One region of the Mesorhizobium sp. RSR380A genome, then DNA from elsewhere that is predicted to be linked to it. Evidence: predicted binding sites of a transcription regulator. Region 1 holds the regulator's gene; each other region holds the start of a gene.
What was found. Region 1 encodes PhoB, which activates phosphate uptake and scavenging genes when phosphate is short. Its sites were predicted from a motif close to TGTCATNNANCTGTCAT; they were not measured.

Region 2: a site for PhoB is predicted at 1,667-1,683, ahead of ACYG9Z_RS18380 (ceramide glucosyltransferase). Genes of this name have one in related genera too.
Region 3: a site for PhoB is predicted at 5,937-5,953, ahead of ACYG9Z_RS24460 (RNA degradosome polyphosphate kinase). Genes of this name have one in related genera too.

What each region holds. Positions count from the first base shown of each region.
Region 1 covers NZ_JBTTIB010000001.1:2,283,643-2,293,516, reverse strand. The annotation lists gene pstC (phosphate ABC transporter permease subunit PstC) at 1-1,240, shown strand, start outside; gene pstA (phosphate ABC transporter permease PstA) at 1,237-2,553, shown strand; gene pstB (phosphate ABC transporter ATP-binding protein PstB) at 2,571-3,395, shown strand; gene phoU (phosphate signaling complex protein PhoU) at 3,437-4,141, shown strand; gene phoB (phosphate regulon transcriptional regulator PhoB) at 4,158-4,847, shown strand; gene ACYG9Z_RS11030 (ROK family protein) at 4,878-6,113, opposite strand; gene xylF (D-xylose ABC transporter substrate-binding protein) at 6,379-7,419, shown strand; gene ACYG9Z_RS11020 (sugar ABC transporter permease) at 7,564-8,880, shown strand; gene ACYG9Z_RS11015 (ATP-binding cassette domain-containing protein) at 8,893-9,690, shown strand; gene ACYG9Z_RS11010 (CHASE domain-containing protein) at 9,847-9,874, shown strand, end outside.
Region 2 covers NZ_JBTTIB010000001.1:3,807,284-3,817,157, forward strand. The annotation lists gene ACYG9Z_RS18370 (Hsp33 family molecular chaperone) at 1-983, shown strand, start outside; gene apaG (Co2+/Mg2+ efflux protein ApaG) at 1,169-1,561, opposite strand; gene ACYG9Z_RS18380 (ceramide glucosyltransferase) at 1,783-2,934, shown strand; gene ACYG9Z_RS18385 (O-succinylhomoserine sulfhydrylase) at 2,946-4,136, opposite strand; SAM riboswitch at 4,194-4,271, opposite strand; gene ACYG9Z_RS18390 (2'-deoxycytidine 5'-triphosphate deaminase) at 4,412-5,506, shown strand; gene ACYG9Z_RS18395 (ABC transporter substrate-binding protein) at 5,608-6,378, shown strand; gene ACYG9Z_RS18400 (hypothetical protein) at 6,395-6,844, opposite strand; gene araD1 (AraD1 family protein) at 6,870-7,865, opposite strand; gene mmsB (multiple monosaccharide ABC transporter permease) at 8,068-9,354, opposite strand; gene mmsA (multiple monosaccharide ABC transporter ATP-binding protein) at 9,351-9,874, opposite strand, start outside.
Region 3 covers NZ_JBTTIB010000001.1:5,050,037-5,059,910, forward strand. The annotation lists gene ACYG9Z_RS24425 (amino acid ABC transporter substrate-binding protein) at 1-138, shown strand, start outside; gene ACYG9Z_RS24430 (amino acid ABC transporter permease) at 201-1,388, shown strand; gene ACYG9Z_RS24435 (amino acid ABC transporter permease) at 1,393-2,550, shown strand; gene ACYG9Z_RS24440 (amino acid ABC transporter ATP-binding protein) at 2,573-3,376, shown strand; gene ACYG9Z_RS24445 (TIGR02117 family protein) at 3,482-4,147, shown strand; gene ACYG9Z_RS24450 (FAD-dependent monooxygenase) at 4,371-5,609, opposite strand; gene ACYG9Z_RS24455 (zinc-finger domain-containing protein) at 5,629-5,874, opposite strand; gene ACYG9Z_RS24460 (RNA degradosome polyphosphate kinase) at 6,108-8,300, shown strand; gene ppx (exopolyphosphatase) at 8,300-9,832, shown strand.

The sequences.
Region 1 (9,874 bases):
TGCCGCTTTGCCCGAGCGCACCGCCGACACAAAGGTGGCCAGCGAAGCGCTCGACGCCAGCCTGGTGAAGAGCCTGGCCAAGGGCCTGCGCCGGCTCGATGGCGATACCGCACTTCCCGCTACTTTCGCCGAATTGCAGCCGCTGCTCGCCGCCAAGGGCGTGGCACTGGCCAGCGACACACAGGACTATATGATCCCGATCGCGGTCGAGGCGAACCAGGTCCAGGACCGGCTCGGCCTGTTCGGCGCCGTGCTGACCTTCGCGCTGTCGGTCGCCGGCGCCTTCTATGCGCTGAGGCAGATCGCGCCGCGCGCCAGGGCGCGCAACAATGTCGAGAAGCTGATGCTGTGGGGGCTGCTTGCGGCCTCGACCATCGCCATCCTGACCACGGTCGGCATCGTGCTGTCGATGCTGTTCCAGACGATCACCTTCTTCGAGAGCGTATCGCCGATGAGCTTCTTCTTCGGCACGGTGTGGGATCCGCGTTTCGCCGCCGCCGGTTCCGGCGGCAGCCAGGGTCAGTTCGGCCTGATCCCGCTACTCGCCGGCACGCTCTACATCGCCGCCGTCGCGCTTCTGGTCGCAGTGCCGGTCGGGCTGATGTCGGCGGTCTACATGTCCGAATATGCCTCGCGCGGTGTGCGCTCGGTGGTCAAGCCGGCGTTGGAACTGCTGGCCGGCATTCCGACCATCGTCTACGGCATCTTCGCCGTTGTCACGCTCGGACCGTTCTTGCGCGACCTGTCGGCGGCACTCACCGGCGGCTCGCCCTTCATCCAGGGCCAGAGCATCTTCACCGCCGGTCTGGTGATGGGCGTCATGCTGATCCCGGTCGTGTCCTCTTTGTCCGACGACATCATCACCGCGGTGCCGCGCGCAATGCGTGACGGCTCGCTCGGCCTCGGCGCCACCCGCTCCGAGACGATCAAGCGGGTGATCCTGCCGGCGGCACTGCCCGGCATCGTCGGCGCCATCCTGTTGACGGCGTCGCGCGCCATCGGCGAGACGATGATCGTCGTGCTGGCGGCGGGCGTCGCCGCCAATCTGACGGCCAATCCGTTCGAGGCGATGACGACCATCACCGTCAAGATCGTCAACCAGCTGACCGGCGACCTCGAGTTCAACTCGCCGCAGACGCTGGTCGCCTTCGCGCTCGGCCTGACGCTGTTCGCGCTGACGCTGGTGATGAACATCGTCGCCCTCTACATCGTGCGCAAGTACCGGGAGCAGTACGAATGACCGACATCCCCCTGGACACGATGGCGGGCGCCGTCGCGCGACCGCGCCGCGACATCGGGCTGAAGGCGCGCTATGCCGCCGAACGCCGGTTCCGCATCTATGGCGTGATTGCGATCTCGGTGGGCCTGGCGTTCCTGGCCATCATGCTGATCACCATCGTCTCGAAAGGCTACACCGCCTTCTGGCAGACGACGGTGACGCTGCCGGTCACCTTCGACGAGAAGGTGATCGATCCCTCCGGCAAGCGCGCGACCGACCCTACCGTGCTGATCAAGGCGAACTATCCCAAGCTCGCCGAAAACGCGCTGGTGGCCAAGCTCGGCATCGATCCGGCCAACAAGCCGATGATGCTGAAGCTCAAGGGCTTCCTGTCGGAAGGCGCCCGCGTCCAGCTGCGCGACATCGTCTCCGCCGATCCGTCGGTGATCGGCAGGACGCGTGACGTCGACATCCTGGCTGCCGCGAACCTCGACTCGGCCTTCAAGGGCCAGATCGACCTCGGCGTCGATGAAGCGCGCCGCAAGGTGTCCAACCAGCAGATCGACTGGATGAACAAGCTTAAAGCCGACGGCGTGATGGCCGAGCATTTCAACACCGGCCTGTTCACCTATGGCGCCTCCAGCCGGCCCGAAACGTCGGGCATGGGCGTGGCGATCATCGGCTCGTTCTACATGATGGTGATCGTGCTGTTGCTGGCGCTGCCGATCGGCGTCGCCGCCTCCATCTATCTGGAGGAGTTCGCCAAGAAGAACCGCTTTACGGACCTGATCGAAGTCAACATCAACAATCTCGCGGCGGTGCCGTCGATCGTCTTCGGTCTGCTTGGCCTTGCCGTGTTCATCAACTTCCTCGGCATGCCGCGCTCGGCTTCCTTCGTCGGCGGCCTGGTGCTGACCTTGATGACATTGCCGACCATAATCATCGCCACGCGCGCCGCCCTCGCCGCGGTGCCGCCGTCGATCCGCTCGGCGGCCCTAGGTCTCGGCGCCTCCAAGATGCAGATGGTGTTCCATCACATCCTGCCGCTTGCCGCCCCAGGCATCCTTACCGGCACCATCATCGGCCTGGCGCGTGCGCTCGGCGAGACAGCACCGCTGCTCTTGATCGGCATGGTCGCTTTCGTCGCCGATTATCCGACGACGCCTTTCGATCCGGCGACCGCGCTGCCGGTTCAGATCTATATGTGGGCAAACGAGGCTGAGCGCGCTTTTGTCGAGCGCATGTCCGGCGCCATCATCATCCTGCTCGTCTTCCTCATGGCCATGAACATCACCGCGATCGTGCTCCGGCGCCGCTTCGAGCGGCGCTGGTAGAAAAAAGGCAATTTGGTATGAACATCATGACCGAACAGTCCCTTGAGAATGCAGTGGGCGACAAAATGAACGCCAAGTCGAACGAAGTCATCAAGATGCGCGGCGACAAGGTCGGCGTCTTCTACGGCGAGAAGCAGGCGTTGTTCGACGTCAATCTCGACGTGCGTCAGAACCAGGTGACGGCGCTGATCGGCCCGTCCGGCTGCGGCAAGTCGACCTTCCTGCGCTGCCTCAACCGCATGAACGACACCATCGATTTGGCGCGGGTGACCGGCAAGATCACGCTCGATGAAGACGACATCTACGACAAGAACATCGATGTCGTCGAACTGCGCGCCCGCGTCGGCATGGTGTTCCAGAAACCCAACCCGTTCCCGAAGTCGATCTACGAGAACGTCGCCTACGGCCCGCGCATCCATGGGCTGGCCAAGCGCAAGTCCGACATGGACCAGATCGTCGAGCAGAGCCTGAAGAAGGCGGCGATCTGGAACGAGGTCAAGGACCGCCTGCAGGAGCCCGGCACCGGCCTGTCCGGCGGCCAGCAGCAGCGCCTGTGCATCGCGCGCGCCATCGCCGTGTCGCCGGAGGTGATCCTGATGGACGAGCCCTGCTCGGCGCTCGATCCGATCGCCACCGCCCGTGTCGAGGAGCTGATCGACGAACTGCGCCAGAACTACACGATCGTCATCGTCACCCACTCGATGCAGCAGGCGGCGCGCGTGTCGCAGCGCACGGCGATGTTCCATCTCGGCTATCTCGTCGAGGAGGGCGCCACCGACAAGATGTTCACCAACCCCGACGACAAGCGCACCCAGGACTACATTACCGGCCGCTTCGGCTGAGCCGTCCGGCGGGTGAATTTTCAGGCACGAGGACCAAGATCATGGGTGAACATACCGTCGCCTCCTTCGATGAAGAGCTCGGGCAGATCAGCAAGCTGATCCGCGACATGGGCGATCTGGCAGGCTCGATGGTCAGCGGCTCGACCAGGGCGCTGCTCAATTCGGACAATGCGCTGGCACAGCGTGTCGTTTCCGACGACGCCATCATGGATGCGCGCCAGCGCGAACTGGACGACCGCGCCATCACGCTGATCGCCAAGCGCCAGCCGATGGCCAACGATCTGCGCGCCGTGGTCGGCTCGATCCGCATGGCGGGCGACCTCGAGCGCATCGGCGACCTCGCCAAGAACATCGCCAAACGCGTCGGCACCGTGGGCTTGAGCGTCACGCCGCGCGACCTCTCGCACTCCATCGACGCCATGGCGCAACTGGTGCTGATCCAGGTGCAAGGCGTCGTCGAGGAATATGCCGCCACCGATGCGGCAGCGCTTGCAAAACTCAGGAATGACGACGAGCGCATCGACGTCAAATACACGTCCGTGTTTCGTGAGCTCTTGACCTACATGATGGAAGACCCTCGCAACATCACCGCCTGCACGCATCTCTTGTTCTGCGCCAAGAATCTTGAGCGCATCGGCGATCATGTCACCAACATCGCCGAAAATGCGTATTATGTGCTGACCGGCCAGCAATTGCCCGCCAATCGTCCGAAGCAGGACGAGACGGCGATGGCCACGCCGGCCTGATGAGGGTGAACTGCCTATGATCGCGCCACGCATCATGGTCGTGGAGGACGAGGAGCCACTAGGCGTGCTCCTCCGCTACAACCTCGAATCCGAAGGCTATCAGGTCGAGGTGGTGACACGCGGCGACGAGGCCGAGATCCGCCTGCAGGAAAACGTGCCCGATCTCCTGGTGCTCGACTGGATGGTGCCGGCTGTTTCCGGCATCGAGCTCTGCCGGCGGCTTAGAGTGCGGCCCGAAACCGAGCGGCTGCCGATCATCATGCTGACCGCGCGCGGTGAGGAAAGCGACCGCGTGCGCGGCCTGTCCACCGGTGCCGACGACTATCTGGTCAAGCCATTCTCGACGCCGGAGTTCATGGCGCGCGTGAAAGCGCTGCTGCGCCGCGCCAAGCCGGAAGTGCTGTCGAGCGTGCTCAAGGTCGGCGACATCGTGCTCGATCGAGAATCGCACCGGGTCTACCGCAAGAAGAGCGAGATCAGGCTCGGACCGACCGAGTTCCGGCTGCTCGAATTCATGATGCGCCATCCCGGCCGCGTGTTCTCGCGCAGCCAACTGCTCGACAATGTCTGGGGCGAGACGATCTATATCGACGAGCGAACCGTCGACGTCCATGTCGGGCGATTACGCAAAGCGGTCAACAACGGCCGCATGCCGGATGTCATCCGTACCATTCGCGGCGCCGGCTACGCGATCAGGGAAGACTAGGATGCTGCGCGTCGCGCCGTTGCCGGCCATTCAGGCGACATGCTTGCCGGATTTGGCCTGAATGCCCGGCGCGAAAATCTCCTGATCGACGAAGCCGAGCGCGCGCATGGCGCAGCCTTCGCGGATCAGCGGCAGTTCGTTGGGCTCGGTGTCGAAGGAGATCGACTTCGAGTGCTGGCCGCCGGCAGTCTGGGCGATGGCCTCGCGCAATGCCGGCTCGATCAGGTCGAAGGCGGCGGCGCTGACGCCTACCATGGCGACGGGTGCCGGATCGATCAGCGCAAACAGGCTGCCGAGGCCGAAGCCGAGCGCCTCGCCGGCCTTGCGATAGGCTTCGCGCTCCGGGCCGTCGGTTTCGCGGGCGCGCGCGGCGAGTGCGCGCATATCAGCGTCGCCGATATCGACCGGCTCGGCATCCTCGCCCATCATTTTGGCGCTGCGCCAGATGGCGTAGTTTCCGGCATAGGCTTCCACGCAGCCGCGCCGCCCGCAGCGGCAGAGCGCGCCGCCCGGACGGTGGATCATGTGGCCGAACTCGCCGCCCGAGGAATGGGTGCCGGTGAACAGTTCGCCTTTCAGCACCAGGCCCATGCCGATGCCGTGCGATAAGAGGATGGCGATAAAATTGTCGCGGTAGCGCTCGGGCTGGCGCCATTGCAGCGCCACCGCCATCATATTGCAGTCGTTCTCCATGGTGGCAGGAATGCCGAATTCCACTTCCAACATGTCGGCGAAGGCAATGTCGGTCAGTGGCGTGATTGGCGACCACAGCATGGCCCGCGCCTGCGAATCGGTGATGCCCTGGATGCCCATGGCAATGCGGGCGATGCTCTGGACGTCCAGGTCCGGGTCCTCGAGACGCCTCCGGACGATTGCTACGCATTCGCCGATCAGTTCGTCGCGCGGCTTGGTCAGCGTGTCCAGCCGGCGCTGTTCCTCGGCGACGACGTGGCCGGCATAGTCGATGACGGTGACGGACAGGAAATTGAGCGACAGCACGACGGTCATCACCGCCGCCGCTTCCGGGTTGAGACCAAGGCCCACCTGCGGCCGGCCGCGTTTCAGTGCGCCGGTCTCGCCAGGTTTGCCTTCAATCAGGATGCCTTCTTGAATCAGATCAGACGAGATTGCCGATATGGTCGAGTGGCTGAGGCCGGTGGTCGCCGCAATCTCGGTCCGCGACGGCTGGCCGGCCCGGCGCACGGCTGAAATCACCATCGCACGGTTGCGACGGCGCAGATCGTCGTGGCGGATTCCAACCGACATTTGTTTCCTCCCGGCCTCCTCGCGCCTCATGATAGTGAAGGCGTTCGACGGCACCAGCCAAATATTGGCAGACGCCGGCAGCCCTGTCATTGTTTATTGCGGACCTCGAAAAAATTCGGCAAGGCCATCAGAATCCATCAGAATCGATGTTGACAGCGCCTTATCATTGAACCAGTATTTTTTCGAGGCTCGAAAAAATAGGGCCTCTGTGTGCCGGCCCTCGGGCCAGTTTTGTCGCGCCGCACGCGGCGCAGGGAGGATTATGATGAACAGATTTGCAGCCGCCATGCTGGCGGGTGTCGCCATGTCGCTGGCGCTGGTGTCGGTCGCGCAGGCGAAGGACAAGGTCATCGGCGTGTCGTGGTCGAACTTCCAGGAAGAGCGCTGGAAGACCGACGAGGCGGCGATGAAAACGGCGATCGAGGCTGCCGGCGACAAGTACATTTCCGCCGACGCGCAGTCCAATCCCGGCAAGCAGCTGACCGACGTCGAAAGCCTGATCTCGCAGGGCGCCAACTCGCTGATCATCCTGGCGCAGGACGCCTCGGCCATCGGCCCGGCGGTGCAGAAGGCGCTGGACGAAGGCATTCCGGTCGTCGGCTATGACCGCCTGATCGAGAACAAGGACGTCTTCTACCTGACCTTCGACAACAAGGAAGTCGGCCGCATGCAGGCCCGCGAAGTGTTCAAGGCGAAGCCCGAAGGCAACTATGTCTTCATCAAGGGCTCGGGCTCGGATCCGAATGCCGATTTCCTGTTCTCGGGCTCGATGGAAGTGCTCAAGGAAGCCATCGACTCGGGCAAGATCAAGAATGTCGGCGAGGCCTATACCGATGGCTGGCTGCCGGCCAACGCCCAGAAGAACATGGAACAGTTCCTGACCGCCAATGACAACAAGGTCGATGCCGTGGTTGCGGCCAATGACGGCACCGCCGGCGGCGTTGTCGCCGCGCTGACGGCGCAGGGCCTTGCCGGAACGGTTCCGGTCTCGGGCCAGGACGGCGACCATGCCGCCCTGAACCGCATCGCGCTCGGCACGCAGACGGTGTCGGTGTGGAAAGACGCGCGCGAACTCGGCAAGAACGCCGCCGAGATCGCCTCGCAGCTTGCCGATGGCAAGAAGACGGGCGACATTGCCGGCGCCAAGGACTTCACCACGCCTGGCGGCAACACCGTCAAGTCGCTGTTCCTGACCCCCGTCGCGATCACCAAGGACAACCTCAACGTCGTCATCGACGCCGGCTGGATCAAGAAGGACGAAGTCTGCACAGGCGTCGCCGCCGGCAGCGTCGCGGCTTGCAACTGATCTCGACGACTTGAAGAAATGAGGCGCCGCGGCTGTCAAGCCGCGGCGTTTTCTCTACGAGAATTGTGTGTTTCCGCCATCGGCGGCAAACTTCTAGGCTGTGGTCCGGCATCCGCGCCAGACGGCAAGCCGCTGGAGGACATCATGACCGACACGACCTCAAATCCGCAGGCCGATACGGCACGAGCGTCTGAACTCGGCGCGGTCGCCCGGTTCCTGAAAGCGACCGAGCTCGACACGCGCATGCTCGGCATGGTCGGCGCGCTGCTGGTCATCTGGGTCGGCATACATATCCTGTCGGGCGGGCTTTTCCTGACGCCGCGCAATCTTTGGAACCTGTCGGTGCAGACGTCCTCCGTCGCGATCATGGCGACCGGCATGGTATTGGTCATCGTTATGCGCAACATCGACCTTTCGGTGGGCTCCGTCGAAGGCGTGATCGGCATGATCATGGGCGTGGCACAGGCCGAATTCCTGATTCGCATCATCGGCTTCCAGCTTGGAAACCCCTGGCTCTGGATCGTCGCGCTTGCCGCCGGCGTGGTGCTTGGTCTGCTGATCGGCGCGTTCCAGGGCTTCATCATCGCCTATATGCAGGTTCCGGCCTTCATCGTGACGCTTGGTGGCCTGCTGGTCTGGCGCGGCATGGCATGGCTCATCACCAGCGGGCGCACGGTCGCGCCACTCGACGCCACCTTCCAGCTGATGGGCGGCGGACCACGCGGCTCGATTGGCGCCGCTGCCAGCTGGATCGTCGGCATCGTCGCCTGCGCGGCGGTCGCCTTCGCGCTGCTCAACGGTCGCTCGCAGCGCAAGCGCTTCAGCTTTCCACTGCGCCCCGTCTGGGCCGAGACCTTGCTTGGCGTGGTCGCTTGCGCGGCCATCCTCGGCGCCGTGTGGATCGCCAATTCCTATCCATGGCCGATCGGCATCGTGCGCCAGTACGCACAGCAGAACGGCATCACCGTTCCCGAAGGCGGGCTGTTCATCGCGCATGGCATCGCCATACCGGTGCTGATGGCGGTGATTGCCGGCATCATCATGACGTTCATCACCAAGCGCACGCGTTTCGGCCGCTATGTCTTCGCCATCGGGGGCAATCCGGAGGCAGCGGAACTCGCCGGCATCAACACGCGCTGGGTGACCATGAAGGTGTTCATGATCATGGGTGTGCTGGCTGCAATCAGCGCGGCGATCTCGTCGGCCCGTCTCAATGCGTCAACCAATGCGCTGGGCACACTGGACGAGCTTTTGGTGATCGCGGCCGCCGTCATCGGCGGCACGTCGCTCGCGGGCGGCGCCGGAACGGTGATGGGCGCCATGCTCGGCGCGCTTCTGATGCAGTCGCTGCAATCCGGCATGGTGCTGCTCGGCATCGACTCGCCGCTGCAGAGCATTGTCGTTGGCGCTGTCCTGGTCATCGCCGTCTGGCTCGACACCGTCTACCGCAAGCGCGTCTAGGGAGGAACGACTATGGAAAAAACTGCTCCCACCGGTACGCCACTGATCGACATGCGCAACATCTCGATCGCGTTCGGTGGCATTCGCGCCGTCGACGATGCGTCCATCGATCTTTTCCCGGGCGAAGTGGTGGCGCTGCTTGGCCACAACGGCGCCGGTAAGTCGACGCTGATCAAGATCCTGTCGGGCGCCTACAAGCGCGATGCCGGCCAGATCTTGGTCAACGGCCAGGAGGCCTCGATCTCCAATCCGCGCGACGCCAAGAAATACGGCATCGAAACGATCTACCAGACGCTTGCGCTGGCCGACAATGTCGACGCTGCCGCCAACCTCTTCCTCGGCCGCGAACTGATGACCGCGTGGGGGACACTCGACGATGTCGCCATGGAGGCCGAGGCGCGCAAGGTGATGGGCCGGCTCAATCCGCGCTTCCAGCGCTTCAAGGAGCCCGTGATCAAGCTATCGGGCGGCCAGCGCCAGTCGGTGGCGATCGCACGCGCCATCCTGTTCAACGCCCGCATCCTGATCATGGACGAACCGACGGCCGCGCTTGGGCCGCAGGAGACGGCGCAGGTCGGCGAACTGGTCAAGCAGCTCAAGGCCGACGGCATCGGCATTTTCCTGATCAGCCACGACATTCACGACGTGTTCGAGCTTGCCGACCGGGTCTGCGTAATGAAGAACGGCCAGGTCGTCGGCACCGCGCTCACCACCGATGTGACGCAGGACGAAGTGCTCGGCATGATCATCCTGGGAAAGTGCCCGCCCGGCGCCATTCCCGGTCCGGGTGCGCTGAAGATCGCGGCCTGAGACCACGCTATCGTCAGCTGTCATGTTCACTGATGCTCGAGATCGATAAGCCGGCTAAATATGCATGATATGCCAGCTGTCATTATGGCTTGGCCGCGCCATTGTCTTGCCGCGGCGACTTGCCCATAAAGGTCCCGAACCGTCCATGGGCCTGCGTTGAAGAAGTTTTTCCCGATCCTTGCCT
Region 2 (9,874 bases), 1.5 Mb from region 1:
AACATCACCCCAAACTCGGCGAGTTCGGCTATGCCGGCGACGATCATGTCGTGCCCTTCGAGGTAGGCCCGCTCGACGTGCGCGGCCGCACCGTGCAGCTCGGGCCGATGCTCGACGCCATCCTCAACCGTCATGACTATCCCGAGCCGGTCGCCCGCCTGCTGGCGGAAGCCTGTGTGCTGACGGTGCTGCTCGGCACTTCGCTCAAATTTGAAGGCAAGTTCATCCTGCAGACCCGCACCGACGGGCCTGTCGACATGCTGGTCGCGGATTTCTCCACGCCCTCGGCATTGCGCGCCTATGCGCGCTTCGATGCCGACCGGCTGGAGGCCCTGGTGGCCGCAGGCCAGACCTCGCAGCAGACGCTGCTGGGCAGCGGCGTTTTGGCGCTGACCATCGACCAGGGGGCGCACACGCAGCGCTATCAGGGCATCGTCCAGCTCGACGGCGAGACGCTGGAAGACGCCGCGCGCACCTATTTCCGCCAGTCGGAGCAGATCCCGACCGACCTCAGGCTGTCGGTGGCCAAGCTGCTGACGCCCGGCCCCGGCGGTGCGCGCGAGCAGTGGCGCGCCGGCGGTATCCTGGCGCAGTTCCTGCCGCAGTCGCCCGAGCGCATGCGCGTGCCCGACATTTCGGGGGGCGACGGCGATCCGCGCGACGTGATGAACGAGCCGGCCGACAATTCTTGGCGCGAGCTGGTGGCGCTGCTCGGCACCATCGAGCCGACCGAGCTGATCGACCCGACCATCGGCGCCGAGCGGCTGCTCTACAGGCTGTTCCACGAACATGGCGTGCGCGTCTTCGGCGGCGTGCCGGTCGCCGACCAATGTTCCTGCTCAAGGGACAAGATACGCGGCATCCTCGAGGGGTTTTCCGCGCAGGAGATCAAGGACAGCACCGAAGATGGCGGCATCCACGTCGCCTGCGAGTTCTGCTCGAAGCAGTACGACTTCGACCCGGCGGAGTTTGCAGCTCAGTAGCATCTCTTCCTTCTCCCCGTTCACGGGAGAAGGTGCCCGAAGGGCGGATGAGGGGCAGCGCGAACTTTGGTGAATGGCCGCGCATAGCCTACGTCATGTGCGTGGAAGATAACCTCATGAGTCCGGCGGCGCCCCTCATTGCACTGCCGGGCATTTCTCCCCGTATAGAGATGGGGAGAAAACCCCTAATTCACCGTCCGCCGCGTCCCCGGCAGATCCAGCGAAAACGCGGGAATAGCGACGTCGAACGTCTCGCCCTTTTTGTTGCACATGGTGTAGTGGCCGACCATGAAGCCGGAGGGCGTCGAGAGCGGGCAGCCTGACGTGTATTGATAGCTGTCGCCGGGATTGAGCTCAGGCTGGTCGCCGACCACGCCGGCGCCGCGCACTTCCTCGATCCGGCCGCTGCCGTCGGTGATGTGCCAGTAACGCGACATAAGCTGCACGAAATCGTCCGACTGGTTGTCGATCGTCACCTGGTAGCCCCAGACATAACGGTTCTCCGCCGGGTCCGAGCGGTCCTCCAGGTAGAACGGTCTGACCTGCACTTCGATGTTGCGCGTGACGGCGCGATACATGGGCTGCTCCGGTTGCGCGGCAAGGAACATTTGTCGCGCCATGCGGTTTGATACGCGCAGAGCGGCATGTCCTGCCAGCCTCAAAGCGGAGGTGCCGACAAACAATGTCATTTAAGTGACACATGACAATGTTGGTGTGCGCAAACCTTGCCGGCGACTCAAGGCCCATCTGTCGACTGACAAAGCAGCCGCGAGCGGCCTTTCCGGAGTGACCAGATCTCATGGAACTAGCTCTCACAGCCGCCTTCGCTTCCTCCGCTTTGCTTCTTTCCAATCTCGCCAGCATCCTGCTTGCTTCGTCGAAACTGCAAGCGCGTCGCCTTATCCCTCCGCCGTCCGACGAGCAGCCACCGGTCTCGATCGTCGTGCCGTCGCGCGGCGTGGAGCCGTTCACACAAGAGACGCTGCAGCGAGCCTTCTCGCTCGACTGGCCGCGCTACGAACTGATCTTCTGCGTCGCTCACGCCGACGATCCCGTCGTCAAACTGATAAACAGGGCGATCGTCCTGTTTCCCAACGTGCCGGCCCGGCTGCTGATCGGCGACGACCGCGTCAGCAGCAACCCGAAGCTCAACAACTGCGTCAAGGGCTGGGAAGCGGCGCGCAATCATTGGGTTATTCTGGCGGATTCCAACGTGCTGATGCCTAGGGATTACGTCCAGCACCTGATGGCGGCCTGGCGGACCAATACCGGGCTTATCTGCTCGACGCCGATCGGCTCGCGGCCGGATGGCTTCTGGGCCGAGGTCGAATGCGCGTTCCTCAACACGCTGCAGGCGCGCTGGCAATATGCCGGCGAGGCGCTTGGCCTCGGCTTTGCCCAGGGCAAGAGCATGCTGTGGAACAAGCCGATGCTCGATACCAATGGCGGTATCCGCGCGCTGGCCGCCGAGATCGCCGAGGATGCTGCTGCAACCAAGCTGGTAAACGGACTGGGCCTGCGCGTCAATCTCGTTGCCTCGCCTTTCGAGCAACCACTGGGGCAGCGCCGACTTGCCGACATCTGGTCGCGTCAGGCGCGCTGGGCGCGGTTGCGCCGCGTCACTTTCCCGCTGTTTTTCGCACCCGAGATCCTGACCGGCGTCGCCGTGCCGTTGGCGTTGGCGCTGGTGGCGGCAGCAAGTGCCGGCGTCAGCCTGCCGGCCACGGTGTTGGCCGTGCTGGCGGCGGCCTACATTCCCGAATGCGCGCTGGCCGCGGCCAAGGGCTGGCACCTGTCGCTGCGCATGGTCCCGGCGATGATGGTGCGCGACATGATGCTTCCCGCCATCTGGGCGCGCGGCTGGCTGAGCGGCGCCGTCGACTGGCGCGGCAACATCATGACCATCGGCACCAAGACGGCCGAACTGGAAGAGGTTTCGTCGGGAGCGTGACGCCTCGCGGCCTACCCGGCTGCCTTCAGCGCCTGCGCAACGTCCTCCAGCAGATCGTCCGTATCCTCAAGACCGACCGACAGCCTGAGCGTTCCCGGCCCGATGCCAAGCTCGGCGCGAGCTTCGTCGCTGAGGTTCTTGTGCGTGGTGGTCGCCGGATGGGTGATCAGGCTCTTGGCGTCGCCGAGATTGTTGGAGATCAGCACGATGTCGAGCGCGTTCTGCAAGGCGAAGGCCGCCTGCTTGCCGCCCTTGACGTCGAGGCAGATCAGCGTCGATCCGCCGGTCATCTGCTTTTTGACGATGTCAGCCTGCGGATGGTCGGCGCGGCCGGGATAGATGACGCGGGCAATTTCCGGCCGTCCTGCCAGGAAATCCGCGATCTTGGCCGCGCTTTCAGTCTGCTGGCGCACCCGAACCGGCAGCGTCTCCAGGCCCTTGAGCAGCGTCCAGGCGTTGAACGGCGACAGGCTCGGGCCGGTGTGGCGGAAATAGTCGTGCAAATTCTCGTCGATCCATTTCTTGTCCGACAGGATGATGCCGCCGAGACAGCGTCCCTGGCCGTCAATGTGCTTGGTCGCGGAGTAGACGACGATATGGGCGCCGAGCTGCAAGGGCTTCTGCTGCAAGGGCGTGGCGAAGACATTGTCGACGATCAGCCTGGCGCCGATCGAGGTGGCGAGCGCCGCCACCGCTGCGATGTCGACCACTTCCAGCGTCGGATTGGTCGGGCTTTCCAGGAAGAACAGTTTCGTGTTCGGCCGCACCGCCTTTTCCCAGTTGGCGATGTCGGTGCCGTCGACCAGCGTTGCCTCGATGCCGTATTTCGGCGCCAGCGTCTCCACCACCCAGCGGCAGGAGCCGAACAGCGCGCGCGCCGCAACGATATGGTCGCCGGCCTTGGCGCTGCACAGGAGCGCTGCCGTCACCGCCGCCATGCCGGACGCCGTGGCGCGCGCATCTTCGGCACCCTCCAGCGCGCACATGCGCTTTTCGAACATGTCGACGGTAGGGTTGGCATAGCGCGAATAGATGAAGCCCGGCTCCTCGCCCTTGAAACGGGCCTCGGCAGCCTGCGCCGTCTCGTAGACATAGCCTTGGGTGAGGTACATCGCTTCGGACGTCTCGCCGAACTGGGAACGCAGCGTTCCCCCGTGCACGAGTGCGGTCTGAGGTTTCCAGTTACGCTTCTTGGTGCTCATCGCTTTTGTTCCAGACACAAAAAAACCGGCCGCGAAAGTCGCAACCGGTCCATATGGCCTTGCGGCCCGACGGTCCTTTAGCGACTTGTTTAACGTGGCTGCAAGCCGACCGGCCAAATCACCACGGGATAACGACCCTTTAGACCTCACCTGCGCTTGCGTCAATTGCCGGCTTCATTAAGAGGTTTGTACTAGGCAGGTTCCGCAATAATATCCAGCGGTTTTGCGGCAAGAACCTGCCACAAAGAGACCGACCTTGGAGCGGAGCCAGCCTTTTGCGGCAGACAGGCATTCTTCCCGATCAGGACATTTCCGCGCTGTTTCAGTCCGGCGCGCTGAAGTCGCCGCGCGCGCTCGATGTCGACCAGGTGCAGCCGGCGAGCCTCGATCTCAGGCTCGGCGACAAGGCTTTTCGCGTGCGCGCCTCCTTCCTGCCGGGTCCCGATCATCTGGTGGCCGACAAGCTTCACCGGCTGAAATTGCACGAATTCAGTCTCGCCGAGGGCGCGGTGCTGGAAACCGGCTGCGTCTACATCGTGCCGCTGCTCGAAAGCCTGGCGCTGCCCGCAAACGTGTCGGCCTCGGCCAACCCGAAGAGCTCGACCGGCCGGCTCGACATCTTCACCCGGGTGATGACCGATCGCGGCCATGAGTTCGACAAGATCGCCCCCGGCTATCACGGGCCGCTTTATCTCGAAGTCAGTCCACGCACCTTCCCGATCGTCGTACGCGCCGGATCGAGGCTGTCGCAGATCCGCTTTCGCACTGGCAACGCGCTGTTGTCGGAGGCAGAACTGAACGAATTGCACCGCGCCGAGATGCTGGTGGCGACCGAGCCGCCCAACATTTCCGGCGGCGGCATTGCGCTGTCGATCGATCTTGACGGCGACCAGAACGGCCTGGTCGGCTATCGCGGCAAGCATCACACCGGCTTGGTCGATGTCGACAAGCGCGCCGCCCAGGATGCCGTCGATTTCTGGGAGCCGCTCTATAAGAGCGGCGCCGGCGAACTGGTGCTCGACCCGGACGAGTTCTACATCCTGGTCAGCCGCGAAGCCGTGCACGTGCCGCCGCTCTACGCCGCCGAGATGACGCCCTTCGATCCGCTGGTTGGCGAATTCCGTGTTCACTATGCCGGCTTCTTCGATCCGGGCTTCGGCCATTCGGCCTCAGGCGGCACCGGCAGCCGGGCGGTGCTCGAAGTGCGCAGCCACGAAGTGCCGTTCATCCTCGACCACGGCCAGATTGTCGGCCGGCTGGTCTACGAACACATGCTGAAGCGGCCGCAGGCGCTTTACGGCACCGATCTCGGCTCGAATTACCAGGCGCAAGGCCTCAAGCTCTCCAAGCATTTCCGCCCCGCCGGCTGAACCTTCGATCACCGTCAGGCAAAATACTTGCCTGCGCTGCCTCACCATGCTTGGCTGCCTTTCGGTGGCCGGCAAGAGAACGGCGCGCAAGGGGAACCAAGATGCAGATTTCAAGATGGATCATATCGGCAGCGAGCGCTGCCATGCTGGTGATATCGGCCGGCTCGCTGGCTGAGGCGCAGGAGAAATTGAAGATCGGCACCGAGGGCGCTTATCCGCCCTTCAACACCATCACCGCGGACGGCAAGATCGAGGGCTTCGACATCGACATTGCCAATGCGCTGTGTGCGCAGATGAAGGTCGAGTGCGAGATCGTCACCCAGGACTGGGACGGCATCATCCCGGCGCTGCAGGCGAAAAAGTTCGACGCCATCATCGCCTCGATGAGCATCACCGAGGAGCGCAAGAAACAGGTCGCCTTCACCAACAAATACTACACGACGCCGCTGGCGCTGGTGGCGCCGAAGGACAGCGACCTCACTTCCACCGAACCGGCAGCCCTTGCCGGCAAGACGGTGGGCGCGCAGGCCTCGACCACCCAGGCCGACTATGCGCAGGACGCCTATGGCAAGGCCGGCGCCGAGGCGAAACTCTACCCCACCCAGGAAGAGGCGATCACCGACTTGCAGAACGGCCGTCTCGACGCCGTCATCTCCGACAAATTCGTGCTGATGGACTGGCTGAAGAAGGCGAGCGACGGCTGCTGCAAGCTTGTCGGTGACGTCAAGGGCACCGAGACGCAAGCCGGCATCGCTGTCCGCCTGGAGGACACGGCACTTCGCGACAAGCTCAACGCGGCGATAGACGCCATCGTCGCCGACGGCACTTACAAGAAGATCCAGGCCAAGTATTTCGATTTCGATATCTATTGAGTCCCGTCCGCCGGCGTCAGCCGCGAAAGAGATACGATTTCGCGGCGCCAAGGCAGGCATGAAAATGGCCGATAAACAGCAGTTCGCGTGCGGCCAAACGTTTCCTGCCCCAAAAGCCTTCGGTCAGTTTGACCTCGTCGAGCGAAGCGTTTGAGCCGCGCTTCAACGGGAACAACTGCTTGTCGAGGCAACCGAGGACATGGGCCTTGGCGGAGTCGATGCCGCAGACCTTGCCATTGTTGTTCAGCCTGTCGGTGCGAAGCGCTGATGTCATGTGATCCGTGTTGCGCATCAGAAAGCTCACCTGGGCTTTCGAATAGCCGGTTGCCAGAAGACGGCTCGTCATCGCCAAACGGGCTTCACGATAGGACTTCGGGCTGCACTGGCCGGCGCTAAAGGCCACCGACGGTTGGGTCAGGAACAGGGCCACGCCCGTGAACACAATGACAAGCCGCATTCCGTTCATTCCGGCTCCCAAATGTGATGCTGCCTCAAAGCGCCTTCACCGCCACCTTCACCGGCTGCTCGATCTCCAGCGGGTTGCGCAGCGGCAGGCCGAAATCCCCGGCCTCGATCTCGAACACGTCGCCGGCCTGAGTCTTGATGCCGTCGGCAAAGGACAGCGTCGCCGTGCCGAACATGTGCACATGCACGTCGCCCGGCTGGCGGAAGGCCGAATATTTGAAGTGATGATGTTCGAGATTGGCGATTGTGTGCGACATGTTCGCTTCGCCCGACAGGAACGGCTTTTCCCACAGCAAATTGCTGTCGCGATAGATTCGCGATGAGCCCCTGACGTCGGCCGGCAGGTCGCCGATCAGGATTTCCGGCCCGAACGAGGCGTTGCGCAGTTTGGAATGTGCCAGGAACAGATAGTTCACCCGCTCGGTAACATGATCGGAAAACTCGTTCGACAGCGTGAAGCCGACGCGGAACGGCGCGCCGTCGTCGCCGATGACATAGATGCCGGCGATTTCCGGCTCCTCGCCGGCGTCCTGCGCAAAGGCCGGCGACATCAGTGCGGCGCCCGGCGCCACCGCCATGGTGCCGTTGCCCTTGTAGAACCATTCCGGCTGCACGCCGGTCTGGCCCTTGGCCGGCTTGCCGCCTTCGAGCCCCATGCGGAACATCTTCATGGAATCGGTAAGCTGCTCCTCGCCGCCATCGCTGAGCTTCTTGTGCATGGAATCGCGCGTCGCCGCCGAGCCGAGATGGGTCAGGCCGGTGCCGGTCAGATGCAGATGCGCAGGATCGGGATGGTTGATCGGCGACACCAGCCGGCCCTTCTTGTAGACGGCGTCGAGGTCTATCGCTTCACCGAACCCCTTGCGCTCGATCAGCGCGGCGAGGCCCGTTCCGGTGCGCGCGGCTTCCATGGCCAGCGAATAGACGCTGCGGGCGCCGTTGATGATCCTGGTCTTGCCGCCGCCATTGCGGGCGACGACGCGGATGGTCTCGGCGTCGTCGAGGATCTGGGAGATTAGCATGATGAAATCCTCTCTCATGTGCCTTGGCCGGGTTGCCCCTTGGCAAACCTTGACCTGCGCGGCTCGGACCTCGCCGCGCCACGGGTTGAACTCTTCGTCCGGATTGCGCTCGCGAGCTCCATCCCTCGGGGGACTTCTTATGCCGACAACTTGCCGGCTGCGCCGCGACCGTATGCCTCCTGCTTGCCTCGCCTGAAGCTTGTCAGGCCTTGTTCTTGTTGTAGACGTCGAAGATCACGGCGCCGAGCAGCACCAGGCCTTTGACCACCTGCTGCCAGTCGACATTGACGCCCATGATCGACATGCCGTTGTTCATCACGCCCATGATGAAGCCGCCGACGACCGCCCCGATGACCTGGCCGACGCCGCCCATCGCCGAGGCGCCGCCGATGAACACTGCGGCGATGACATCGAGCTCCGAGCCGAGACCCGCCGCCGGCACCGCCTGGCCGAGACGAGCCGCGATGATCAGGCCGCCAAGCGCCGACAGCACGCCCATATTGATGAACACCATCAGCGTCAGCCGCTCGGTGTTGATGCCCGACAGCTGCGCCGCCTTGGGATTGCCGCCCATGGCGTAGATGCGCCTCCCGATGGTCATGCGCTTGGTGACGAAGACGAACAGCGTGATCAGCACGCCCATGACCAGCAGCACCACCGGCAGGCCGCGGTAGCTGGCAAACTCATAGACCAGGAACAGCGCCAGCGCGCTGGCGACCAGCGTCTTGACCACGAACAGGGTGAAGGGCTCGGCCTCATAACCATGGCGTTCTCGTTTGCGCCGGGTGCGGACCCCGAAATAGGCATAGGCGAGCACGGCGATCAGCCCCAGCACGACCGTCGTCATGTGCAGGGTCACGCCGCTGCCCATGATGGTCTTGCCGGCTGCGTTCACGACCGGCGGGACGAGCGTCAGTGGGCCGATCACATCCGGGATGAAGCCGGAGCTGAGCATCTTGAAGTCGTCGGGAAGCGGACCCACCGACGAGCCGCCGCCAAGCAACGCCTGGCAAATGCCGCGGAAGATCAGCATGCCGGCCAGCGTGACAATGAAGCTCGGTATCCGGTGATAGGCGATCCAATACCCTTGCGCGGCGCCGATCAGGCCACCCGCGACCAGGCAGACGATCGAAACCACCAGCGGATTGCTCAGCGGTCCGAGCTGCCAGATAACCATCATGTTTGCCGCCAGCGCGCCGATGAAACCGGCGACCGATCCGACGCTGAGGTCGATATAGCCCGATACGATCACCAGCAGCATGCCGAGCGCCATCACGATGATGAAGGAGTTCTGCTGCACCAGATTACTGAGATTGACCGGCTTGAACAACGTCCCCGACGTGGTGAACTGGAAGAACAGCATGATGACGATCAGGGCTATGATCAGTCCGTATTCGCGTAAATTCGTCGCCAGCGCCGAGACGGCGATGCGCGGGCGCTGTTCGTCGGCGACGTTGCCCTGCGGGGCGGGGGCGCTTTCGGTGCTCATGCTGCTTTTCCTTCTCCCCGGACGATGGCGCGCATTATCTTTTCCTGGCTTGCTTCCGCCGCCGGCATTTCGCCCACCATGCGCCCTTCGTTCATGACGTAGATGCGGTCGGTAATCCCCAGCAATTCCGGCATTTCCGACGAGATGACCACGATCGCCTTACCCTCCGAGGCAAGGCGCGCGATGATCGTGTAGATTTCATATTTGGCGCCGACATCGATGCCGCGTGTCGGCTCGTCGAGGATCAGCACGTCAGGGTCGGCAAACAACCATTTCGACAGCACCACCTTCTGCTGGTTGCCGCCGGAAAGATTGCCGGTCATCTGATAGACGCTTGACGCACGGATATTGGTCTTCTTGCGATAGTCGTTGGCGACCGCAAGCTCGCGCATGTCGTCGATCACGCTGTGGCGCGACACGCCGTCGAGATTGGCCAGCGTAATGTTATGCTTGATATGGTCGATAAGGTTGAGGCCGTAGGTTTTGCGGTCCTCGGTGACATAGGCGATGCCGTGTTGGA
Region 3 (9,874 bases), 2.8 Mb from region 1:
AACATCGTCAAGGCAGTCGGCAATTACGGTGAGATGTTCGAGCGCAATGTCGGCACCGGCAGCCCGCTGAAGATCGCGCGCGGCATCAATGCGCTGTGGACCAAGGGCGGCCTGCAATACGCGCCACCGATCCGCTGATCGAAATGCGATCCGGAAGGCAGATTGTCTGCCTTCCGGTTTCTCTTTGCAGGGGATGGGCAATGGCGTCGCAGGAAGTCCTACGCGAGGAGCCGAGCCGCGGTTCCTTCATCAACGATCCAAAAGTCCGTGGAGTTGTCTTCCAGGCGGTGGTTGTCGTCTTGCTGGTGGCGAGCGTCTGGTGGATTGTCCACAACGTCATCGACAATCTGCAGCGCCTGCACATTTCTTCCGGGTTCGGCTACCTGAAAAGCCGTGCCGGCTTCGATATCTCAGTCAGCGCCATCCCCTACAACTCGGACGATACCTATGGCAAAGCCATTGTCGTCGGGCTGATCAACACCCTCATCGTCGCCGTTGCCGGCATCATCACCGCAACCATCATCGGCTTCATCGTCGGCATCGGCCGCTTGTCGCACAACTGGCTGATCCGCAAGATCTGCACGGTCTATGTCGAGATTTTCCGCAACATCCCGCCGCTGCTGGTGATCTTCTTCTGGTATTCGGGCGTGCTGGCGGTCTTGCCCGTGGTGCGTGAAAGCATCAACCTGCCATTCGGCTCGTTTCTCAACCAGCGCGGCTTCTATCTTCCTCGTGCAATCTGGGGTGATGGCTCCTGGCTGATCTTTGTCGCCTTGCTTGTCGGCATCGCCATGGCATGGTTCGTCGCCCGCACGGCGCGCCAGCGGCAGATGGCGACCGGTCAGCAGTTTCCCGTATTCTGGACGTCCCTGGCGCTGATCGTCGGCCTGCCGATTCTGGCCTATGCGCTGAGCGGCTTTCCCCTGACCTTCGATTTTCCGAAGCAATCGACCTTCAACCTGGCCGGCGGTTTCCACATCGGGCCGGAATTCCTGTCGCTCTATCTGGCGCTGTCCTGCTACACAGCCTCCTTCATCGCCGAGATCGTGCGTGCCGGCATTCTCGGCGTCTCGAAGGGCCAGTCGGAAGCGGCTGGCGCTCTGGGGCTGCGGCCGGGATCGATCCTGCGGCTAGTCGTCGTGCCGCAAGCCATGCGCATCGTCATCCCGCCGCTGACCAGCCAGTATTTGAACCTGACCAAGAACTCGTCGCTGGCCATCGCTATTGCTTACCCGGACCTGACGGCGACCGCCGGCACAGTGCTCAACCAGACGGGGCAGGCGGTCGAAAACGTGCTGATCATGATGGTCGTCTATCTCGTCATCAGCCTGGTGACGTCGGCGGTCATGAATGTGGTCAACGCCAGGATGGCGCTGGTGGAGAGGTAAGGCCATGCAGGAACATGATACCGCTTGGGTGCGGACCGAAATGGCACTGGCGCAACAGGCGCCGGCCGGCGTGCGGGGGCCTATCGCCTGGGTCCGCAAGAACCTGATCGGTTCGGTGGGCGACACCATCCTGACCGTACTGGGCATCGCACTGGTGGTGATGATCCTGCCGCCAATCATCAACTGGGCCTTCATCAGCGCCCAGTGGGTAGGGTCCGATCGCTCGGTATGCGCCACGGCGGCGCAAGGCGGCGTTCAGCCGGATGGCTGGTCCGGCGCTTGCTGGGCGTTCGTCAACGCCAAGTTCGGCCAATTCATGCTCGGCCGCTATCCTATTGAGGAGCGCTGGCGGCCGATCCTGGTCGCCATACTGTTCGTGGCGCTGCTGGTGCCGCTGCTGATCCCGCGCGTGCCGCGCAAGGGGCTGAACGCGATCCTGCTTTTCCTGGTGCTGCCGATCGTCGCTTTCGTGCTGCTGGTCGGCGGCATGTTCGGCCTGCCGCATGTCGAGACGCAGCTATGGGGCGGCCTGCTGGTGACGCTCAGCCTGGCCTTTGTCGGCATTGCAGTGTCGCTGCCGTTCGGCATCGTGCTGGCGCTTGGTCGGCGCTCGAAGATGCCGATAGTCAAGATGCTGTGCGTCATCTTCATCGAATTCGTTCGCGGCATCCCGCTGATCACCGTTCTGTTCTTTGCCAGCGTCATGCTGCCGCTGTTCCTGCCCCCCGGCGTTTCCTTCGACAAGTTCCTCAGGGCGCTGATCGGCTTCTCGTTGTTTGCCGCCGCCTACATGGCGGAGGTGGTGCGCGGCGGTCTGCAGGCGATCCCCAAGGGCCAGTATGAGGGGGCGGATTCGCTTGGTCTCGGTTACTGGCAGAAGATGAACCTGATCGTGCTGCCGCAAGCGCTGAAGCTGGTCATACCCGGCATCGTCAACACCTTCATCGGCATGTTGAAAGACACAAGCCTGGTTATCATCATCTCGATGTTCGACCTACTCGGTGTCGTCAAGCAGAACTTCTCCGATCCCAACTGGGCGACGCCGCAGACCACCAAGTCCGGCCTGATTTTCGCTGCCTTCGTCTTCTGGCTGTTCTGCTTCGGCATGTCGCGCTATTCGATGTATACGGAACGCCGGCTCGACACCGGCCACAAACGTTAAAAACAAAAAAGGGGAACCTGCCATGGTCATAGAAAACGCCGTCAGCGCCGAAGAGATCAAGGTCGATGCCAAGAAGATGCACATCTCGACCACCGATGTCGCAATCGACATCATCGGCATGCACAAATGGTATGGCGAGTTCCATGTGCTGAAGGACATCAACCTCAAGGTGATGCGCGGCGAGCGCATCGTCATCTGCGGTCCTTCGGGCTCGGGCAAGTCGACCATGATCCGCTGCATCAACCGGCTGGAAGAGCACCAGAAGGGCAAGATCATCGTCGACGGCAAGGAACTCACCAACGATCTCAAGAAGATCGACGAGGTGCGCCGCGAGGTCGGCATGGTGTTCCAGCACTTCAACCTGTTCCCGCATCTGACCATCCTGGAGAACTGCACGCTGGCGCCGATCTGGGTGCGCAAGACGCCGAAGAAGCAGGCCGAGGAAATCGCCATGCACTTCCTCAAGCGCGTCAAGATCCCCGAACAGGCCAACAAATATCCGGGCCAACTGTCGGGCGGCCAGCAGCAGCGCGTAGCGATCGCGCGTTCGCTGTGCATGAACCCGCGCATCATGCTGTTCGATGAGCCGACCTCGGCGCTCGATCCCGAAATGATCAAGGAAGTGCTGGAGACGATGGTGGGCCTGGCCGAGGAAGGCATGACCATGCTGTGCGTCACTCACGAAATGGGCTTTGCCCGCAAGGTCGCCAACCGGGTGATCTTCATGGATCAGGGCCAGATCGTCGAACAGAACACGCCGGCCGAGTTCTTCGACCATCCGCGCCACGAGCGCACGAAGCTGTTTCTGTCGCAGATCCTGCACTGAGCATTTTCATGCGAACCAAAAGAGCCCGGCCGTAATGCGGCCGGGCTCTTTTGCTATCTGGGGTCGGGGTTGATCTTCTCCATTGAAACGCAAAGCCGCCGCCGCATGAGAAAAGCCCTGCGTTTCCTGGCCATGCTGATTATCGTGGTCGCGCTCGCTGCCACGCTCGGCACGCTGGTGCCGCGTCCGCTGTGGCCGGCGTCAGCGGCGGGTGAGGGCACGCGCCATATTCTGGTGCTGGAGAATCCGATCCACACCGACATCGCCATTCCCGTCGATGACGAGGTGCGCCGGCGCTTCCATTTCCTGGTCGCTGCCGGCATCCCTGTCGACGCCCCGGAAGTGCGCTACATCGTCTTTGGCTGGGGCGGCCGGGCCTTCTATCTGGAGACGCCGAGCTGGTCGCAGCTGAAGACAGTGCCCGTCCTCAAGGCGCTGACACTGGACGCCTCGGTCATGCACGTCGATATCGCCGGGGCCATCGCCGAGCCGCACCCTGCTGCCACCGGTTTCGACATCGATGAGGAACGTTTTGCAGCGCTGCTCGACTATATCGACGCGAGTTTCCAGCAAGGGCCGCACGGTCCGGTGGTCATCGAGAACGCCGCCCATTCCAGCTTCGACCGCTTCTTCGAGGCGAACGGCCATTTCAACGCGCTTGTCGGCTGCAACACCTGGACAGCCGCCGGCCTGCGCACCGCCGGCCTGCGCACCGGCTGGTGGAACCCGCTGCCGGCCTCGCTGGGCTTGTCGATGCGGTTTTATAACTAGCAGTCCTTCATCGCACCGCGACAGTGTTGGATCTTTTGAAGCCAGCGGGACAGCACCCCCCTCTGGCCTGCCGGCCATCTCCCCCGCAAGGGGGGAGATCAGCCGTTTTGCCCGCGGCGCTCCTGCTGCAACGCCGGCGATTTTGGCGAAGGCGGCGGCGACATCCAATCTCCCCCCTTGCGGGGGAGATGTCCGGCAGGACAGAGGGGGGTGGGAAGGATCGCTACGTCGACGATCTAGACTGCCGAGTGTCCGCTCGCCATCCATAGAGCCAGTCGAGGTCGGCGGCGAGCTTGTCGGGCGAGCGCATGGCCAGGAACAGATTGCGGGCGATCGCCACCGGGCCGGCAGCATGCCAGGCGAGGCGGTTTACGGCCCCACGACGCGCGGCCTTGGCGACACGCGGCCGCCGAAGATTTTCCCAGATTCGAAAACTTCTGGGCAGATCGCCAGGGAAATCGGCGATAGCGTCGGCAAGCGTGATGGCATCTTCGATCGCCATCGCGGCGCCCTGTGCGGCAAACGGCGTCATCGCGTGCGCGGCGTCGCCGATCAGCGCGATGCCCTGCGGGCTCGTCCACCGCTGTTGTTCGACGGTGTGGATCGGAAAGGCCGTCCATGGGCCGGCCAGTGCCAGAAGCTTCGTCAGGCCCGGCGCGGTGCCGCGCAGGGCAGCCGTGAGGATCGCGGGATCGGCATGACCCGACCAACCTTCGGCCATGCGCTCACCCTTGGTGAAGGCGGCGAGATTGAAGGCCCGGCCTTTGCTGACGGGATAGGCGACCATGTGGAAGCCTGGATGCAGGAACGTGGTGACGCAGTCGGCGGCGCCGATCGCGGCAAAGGCTTCGCAGGCGGCGCTCTCGGCCGCGATCGTGACTCGCCAGGCGAGTTCGCCCGAAAAACGGCTTTTGACGAAGTCCTCGCCTGCGAGTTGCGCCCGGACCGCCGACCAGACGCCGTCGGCGCCGACCAGCAGTTTGCCGCGTGCCTCGATCTCGCGGCCGTCCACTTCGGCGGTCACGGCGACATATTGCGCGTCTTTGACGATGCCGGTCACGCGGGCGCCAGTGATGAGCTCAATCTCCGGCCGTTCAGCCATTTGCGCCAACAGCGCTGCCTGCAGATCTGCGCGGTGAGCAACGAGATAAGGCGACTGCCAGCGCGCTTCGGCGGCGTGCCCGAGCGGTACCCGCGCCAGTTCGCGCAGCGTCCCGGCGTCCTTGAGCACGACCGCTTCCGGCCGCAACGCTGCGGGCAGCAGTCGGTCGAGCACGCCGAGTTTTCCAAGAATGCGTGTTGCGTTGGGCGAAAGCTGGATGCCGGCGCCGGCCGCTTCGAGGTGCTGTGCCTGTTCGATAAGCTTTACCGGATAACCCCGTCCGGCGAAGGCAAGGGCAGCGGTCAGCCCGGCGATGCCGGCCCCGGCGATTATGACCTGCCGGGACCTGATGTCTTCCATCGGGCTTGTCGCGGAAGGATCAGGCGGCCTGGTCGATATAAAGGCAACCAGCCGGCAGCGTTTCCGTCGCCCTCAGCTTCGCCGAATAGCGGTAGAGCGTCGAGCAGTAGGGACAGACCTTTTCATTGTCGTCGCCCATGTCGAGGAACACATGTGGGTGGTCGAAGGGCGGGTTGGCGCCGGTGCACATGAATTCCTTGACGCCGATGTCGATTGCCGGATGGCCCGCATCGTTCTGGAAATGGGGAATGGAACCGCCTGCCATCGTCGTCTCCTTGATCTCGTCGAAAAGCATCTGGAACATAACAGGCCTGTTTGCAAGATCGATGAAATGAAACTGTCGCAAAAGCCTGTCAGAGGATACGGTGAGCCGGTTAAGTGCACGTCCCTGAAATCGGAATGGTTTTCGCCGAAGGGCCATGCGTCACAAAAGCGTGTTAGAGGCATGGCACGTCCAGCGGCGCTCCAAGGGACGGTTGGCGGGGAAGAGCAGGAACCATGAACGAACTGAAGCCGGTGCAGAGCGAATTCATCAATGTCGAAGTGGCGAGCCCCGAGGGCGGCAACCCCGATCGGTTCGTCAACCGTGAGTTCTCCTGGCTGCAGTTCAACCGGCGTGTGCTCGAGGAATCACAGAACGAGCACCATCCGCTGCTCGAACGCGTCCGTTTCCTGTCGATTTCGGCCGCCAATCTCGATGAATTCTTCATGGTCCGCGTCGCCGGCCTTGCGGGCCAGGTGCGCGAAGGCATTGCGCTCAAGAGCCCCGACGGCCGCACGCCGGAGCAGCAGCTGGAACAATTGCTGCGCGAGGTCGAGCGGCTGCAGGAGGACCAGCAGAACAGCCTTTCGGCGCTGATGTTGCTGCTCAACAAGGAAGGCATTGAGAGCATCACCCGCGATGCACTGACCAAGGATGAAAAAGTCTGGCTGGAAGACCATTTCCAGGACCAGGTTTTCCCGGTGCTGACTCCACTGTCGATTGACCCGGCGCATCCGTTTCCGTTCATTCCCAATCTCGGCTTCTCGATGGCGCTGCAATTGCGCCATCGCAAGAATGGCGAGGAGATGAGCGCGCTTCTACGCCTGCCGGTGGCGCTGAAGCGCTTCATCCGTCTGCCCGACCGCAAGCAGCACGTTCGCTTCATTCCGTTGGAGGAGGCTGTCGGCCTCTATATCGGCAAGCTGTTCCCCGGCTATGAGGTCAAGGGTTCCGGCACCTTCCGCATCATCCGGGACAGCGATATCGAGGTCGAGGAAGAGTCGGAAGATCTCGTGCGCCTGTTCGAGACGGCGCTGAAGCGGCGCCGCCGCGGTTCGGTCATCCGCATCGAATTCGACAAGTCGATGCCCGGCGAATTGCGCGAGTTCGTCGCCGGCGAGCTTGGCGTCTCTTCGAGCCGCATCAGCGTTCTGACCGGCCCGCTGGCGCTCAGCCAGATTTCCGAGATCGTCGCCGTGCCACGCGACGACCTGAAGTTCACCCCCTACAATCCACGCTTTCCCGAGCGCATCCGCGAGCATGGCGGCGACTGTTTCGCGGCCATCCGCGAGAAGGACATCGTCGTTCACCACCCCTATGAATCCTTCGACGTGGTGGTCCAATTCCTGCGCCAGGCGATGGCCGACCCCGAGGTGGTGGCGATCAAGCAGACGCTCTACCGCACCTCCAACGACAGCCCGATCGTGCGCGCCTTGGTCGACGCGGCCGAGGCCGGCAAGTCGGTAACCGCCCTGGTCGAGCTCAAGGCGCGCTTCGACGAGGAAGCCAACATTCGCTGGGCGCGCGACCTCGAACGCGCCGGCGTCCAGGTCGTGTTCGGCTTCCTCGAACTCAAAACCCATGCGAAAATGTCGCTAGTAGTGCGGCGTGAGGACGGCAAGCTGCGCAACTATGTGCATCTCGGCACCGGCAACTACCATCCGGTGACCGCGCGCATCTACACCGACCTGTCCTTCTTCACCACCGATCCGACGATCGCGCGCGATGTCGCCCAGCTGTTCAACTTCATCACCGGCTATGCCGAGCCGACCGATGAGATGCGGATCGCCATCTCGCCGTTTACGCTGCGCAGCCGTATCCTCAAGCACATTGCCGACGAGGTCGCCTACGCGCTGGCTGGCCGTCCGGCGCGCATCTGGATGAAGATGAACGCGCTCGTCGATCCCAACATCATCGACGCGCTCTATGACGCCAGCCGTGCCGGCGTCGAGATCGATCTCGTCGTGCGCGGCATCTGCTGCCTGCGGCCGCAGGTGCCTGGCCTGTCGGAAAACATCAGGGTCAAGTCGATCGTCGGCCGCTTCCTCGAACACAGCCGCATCTACTGCTTCGGCAACGGCCATGGCCTGCCGTCGGACGAGGCGATCGTCTACATCGCCTCGGCCGACTTGATGCCACGCAATCTCGACCGCCGCGTCGAGACCATGGTGCCGATCACCAATCCGACGGTGCATGAACAGATCCTTGGCCAGATCATGCTGGGCAACATCATGGACAACCAGCAAAGTTTCGACGTATTGGCTGACGGAACCTCCCGGCGCGTCGTGCTGGAGGAGGGTGAGGAACCGTTCAACGCGCAGGAATATTTCATGACCAATCCGAGCCTGTCGGGACGGGGTGACGCGCTGAAGTCGCATGCGCCCAAGCGCATCGCGCAGTTCAAGCGTCGCAAGAAGAACAGCGGCTGATGATTTCAACGTCCCAAGGCCGGCTGCAGGATCGCCGGCCGCTGTCCATCATCGACATCGGCTCGAACTCGATCCGCCTTGTCGTCTATGAAGGATTGGCGCGCTCGCCGACCTTGCTGTTCAACGAAAAGATGCTGGCCGGCCTCGGCCGCGGCATCGTTTCGACCGGCAGGCTCGACCCCGAGGCGGTGACGCGCTCGATGGAGGAGTTCCGCCGTTTCCGCGCGCTCTCCGACCAGGCGGGTGCGGAGCACATGTTTGTGCTGGCAACGGCCGCGGCCCGCGAAGCGATCAACGGCCCCGATTTCATCCACCGGGCCCAGGATGTGCTCAAGACCGAGATCCGCGTGCTCACTGGCCGGCAGGAGGCGCATTATTCGGCGCTTGGCGTCATTTCGGGCTTCCACCCCGCCAATGGCATTGCCGGTGATCTTGGCGGCGGCAGCCTGGAGCTTATCGACATCAATGGCGAGGCGATCGGCGACGGCATCACGCTGCCGCTGGGTGGCCTGCGGCTGCAGGACATGGCCAGGAATTCGCTCGCCCAGGCGGCAAAGATCACCCGCGACGAACTGGCGCGCGCCAAATTGTTGAAGGGCGGGCTGGGACGGCCCTTTTACGCCGTTGGCGGCACCTGGCGAAACCTTGCCCGGCTGCACATGGAAATGACCAACTACCCGCTTGGCGTCATGCACCACTATGAGATCGGTGTCGAAAGCGCCGCCAATTTCCTGAAGCAGGTGGCGAAAGGCGAGATCGAGAAGGTCAAGGGCATCGAAGGCGTGTCGAAGAACCGCCGCTCACTGCTGCCCTATGGCGCGGTCGTGCTGCAGGAGATCATGGCGGCGATGCAGCCGTCGAAGATCATCGTCTCGGCATTGGGAGTGCGCGAAGGGTTTCTCTATTCGCTGCTCGACCCTGCCGAGCAGAAGGCCGATCCGCTGGTCTCCGCTTCGGAGGAACTGGCGCGGCTGCGGTCGCGCTCGGTCACCCATGCGCATGAGCTTGTCGAATGGACGGACAAGACCTTTGCCGCCTTCGGCATCGACGAGACGGAGGATGAGGCGCGCTATCGCCACGCTGCCTGTCTGCTGGCCGATATAGGCTGGCGCGCACACCCGGAATATCGCGGCAAGCAGTCGCTCAACATCATTGCCCACGCCTCCTTCATTGGCGTCGATCACCCCGGCCGTGCCTTCCTGGCGCTGGTCGGCCTGTTCCGCCACGAAGGCGTGTTCAACGATGCGGCGCCGGAAATCCGCGGCCTGGCGACGCCGCGCTATCTCGAGCGCGCCCGCATCCTGGCGGCGGTGCTGCGCGTCGTCTATCTGCTGACTGCGGCCATGCCCGGCGTCATGCCGCGGCTGAAATGGGAAAACCGCGGCAATGGCACGTTGGCGCTGGTGCTGCCGGCCTCACTTTCCGATCTTTACGGCGAACGCCCGGCCGGACGGCTGGCGCAACTGGCGCGGATCACCAACCGCCGGCTGGTGCTGGCGGTCGAGGGTGGGCAGAGCGTGTCGGTGAAGTAGGCGCGGCCTGACAGCAAAACCATGTCGTCGTCGGCCTCGCGT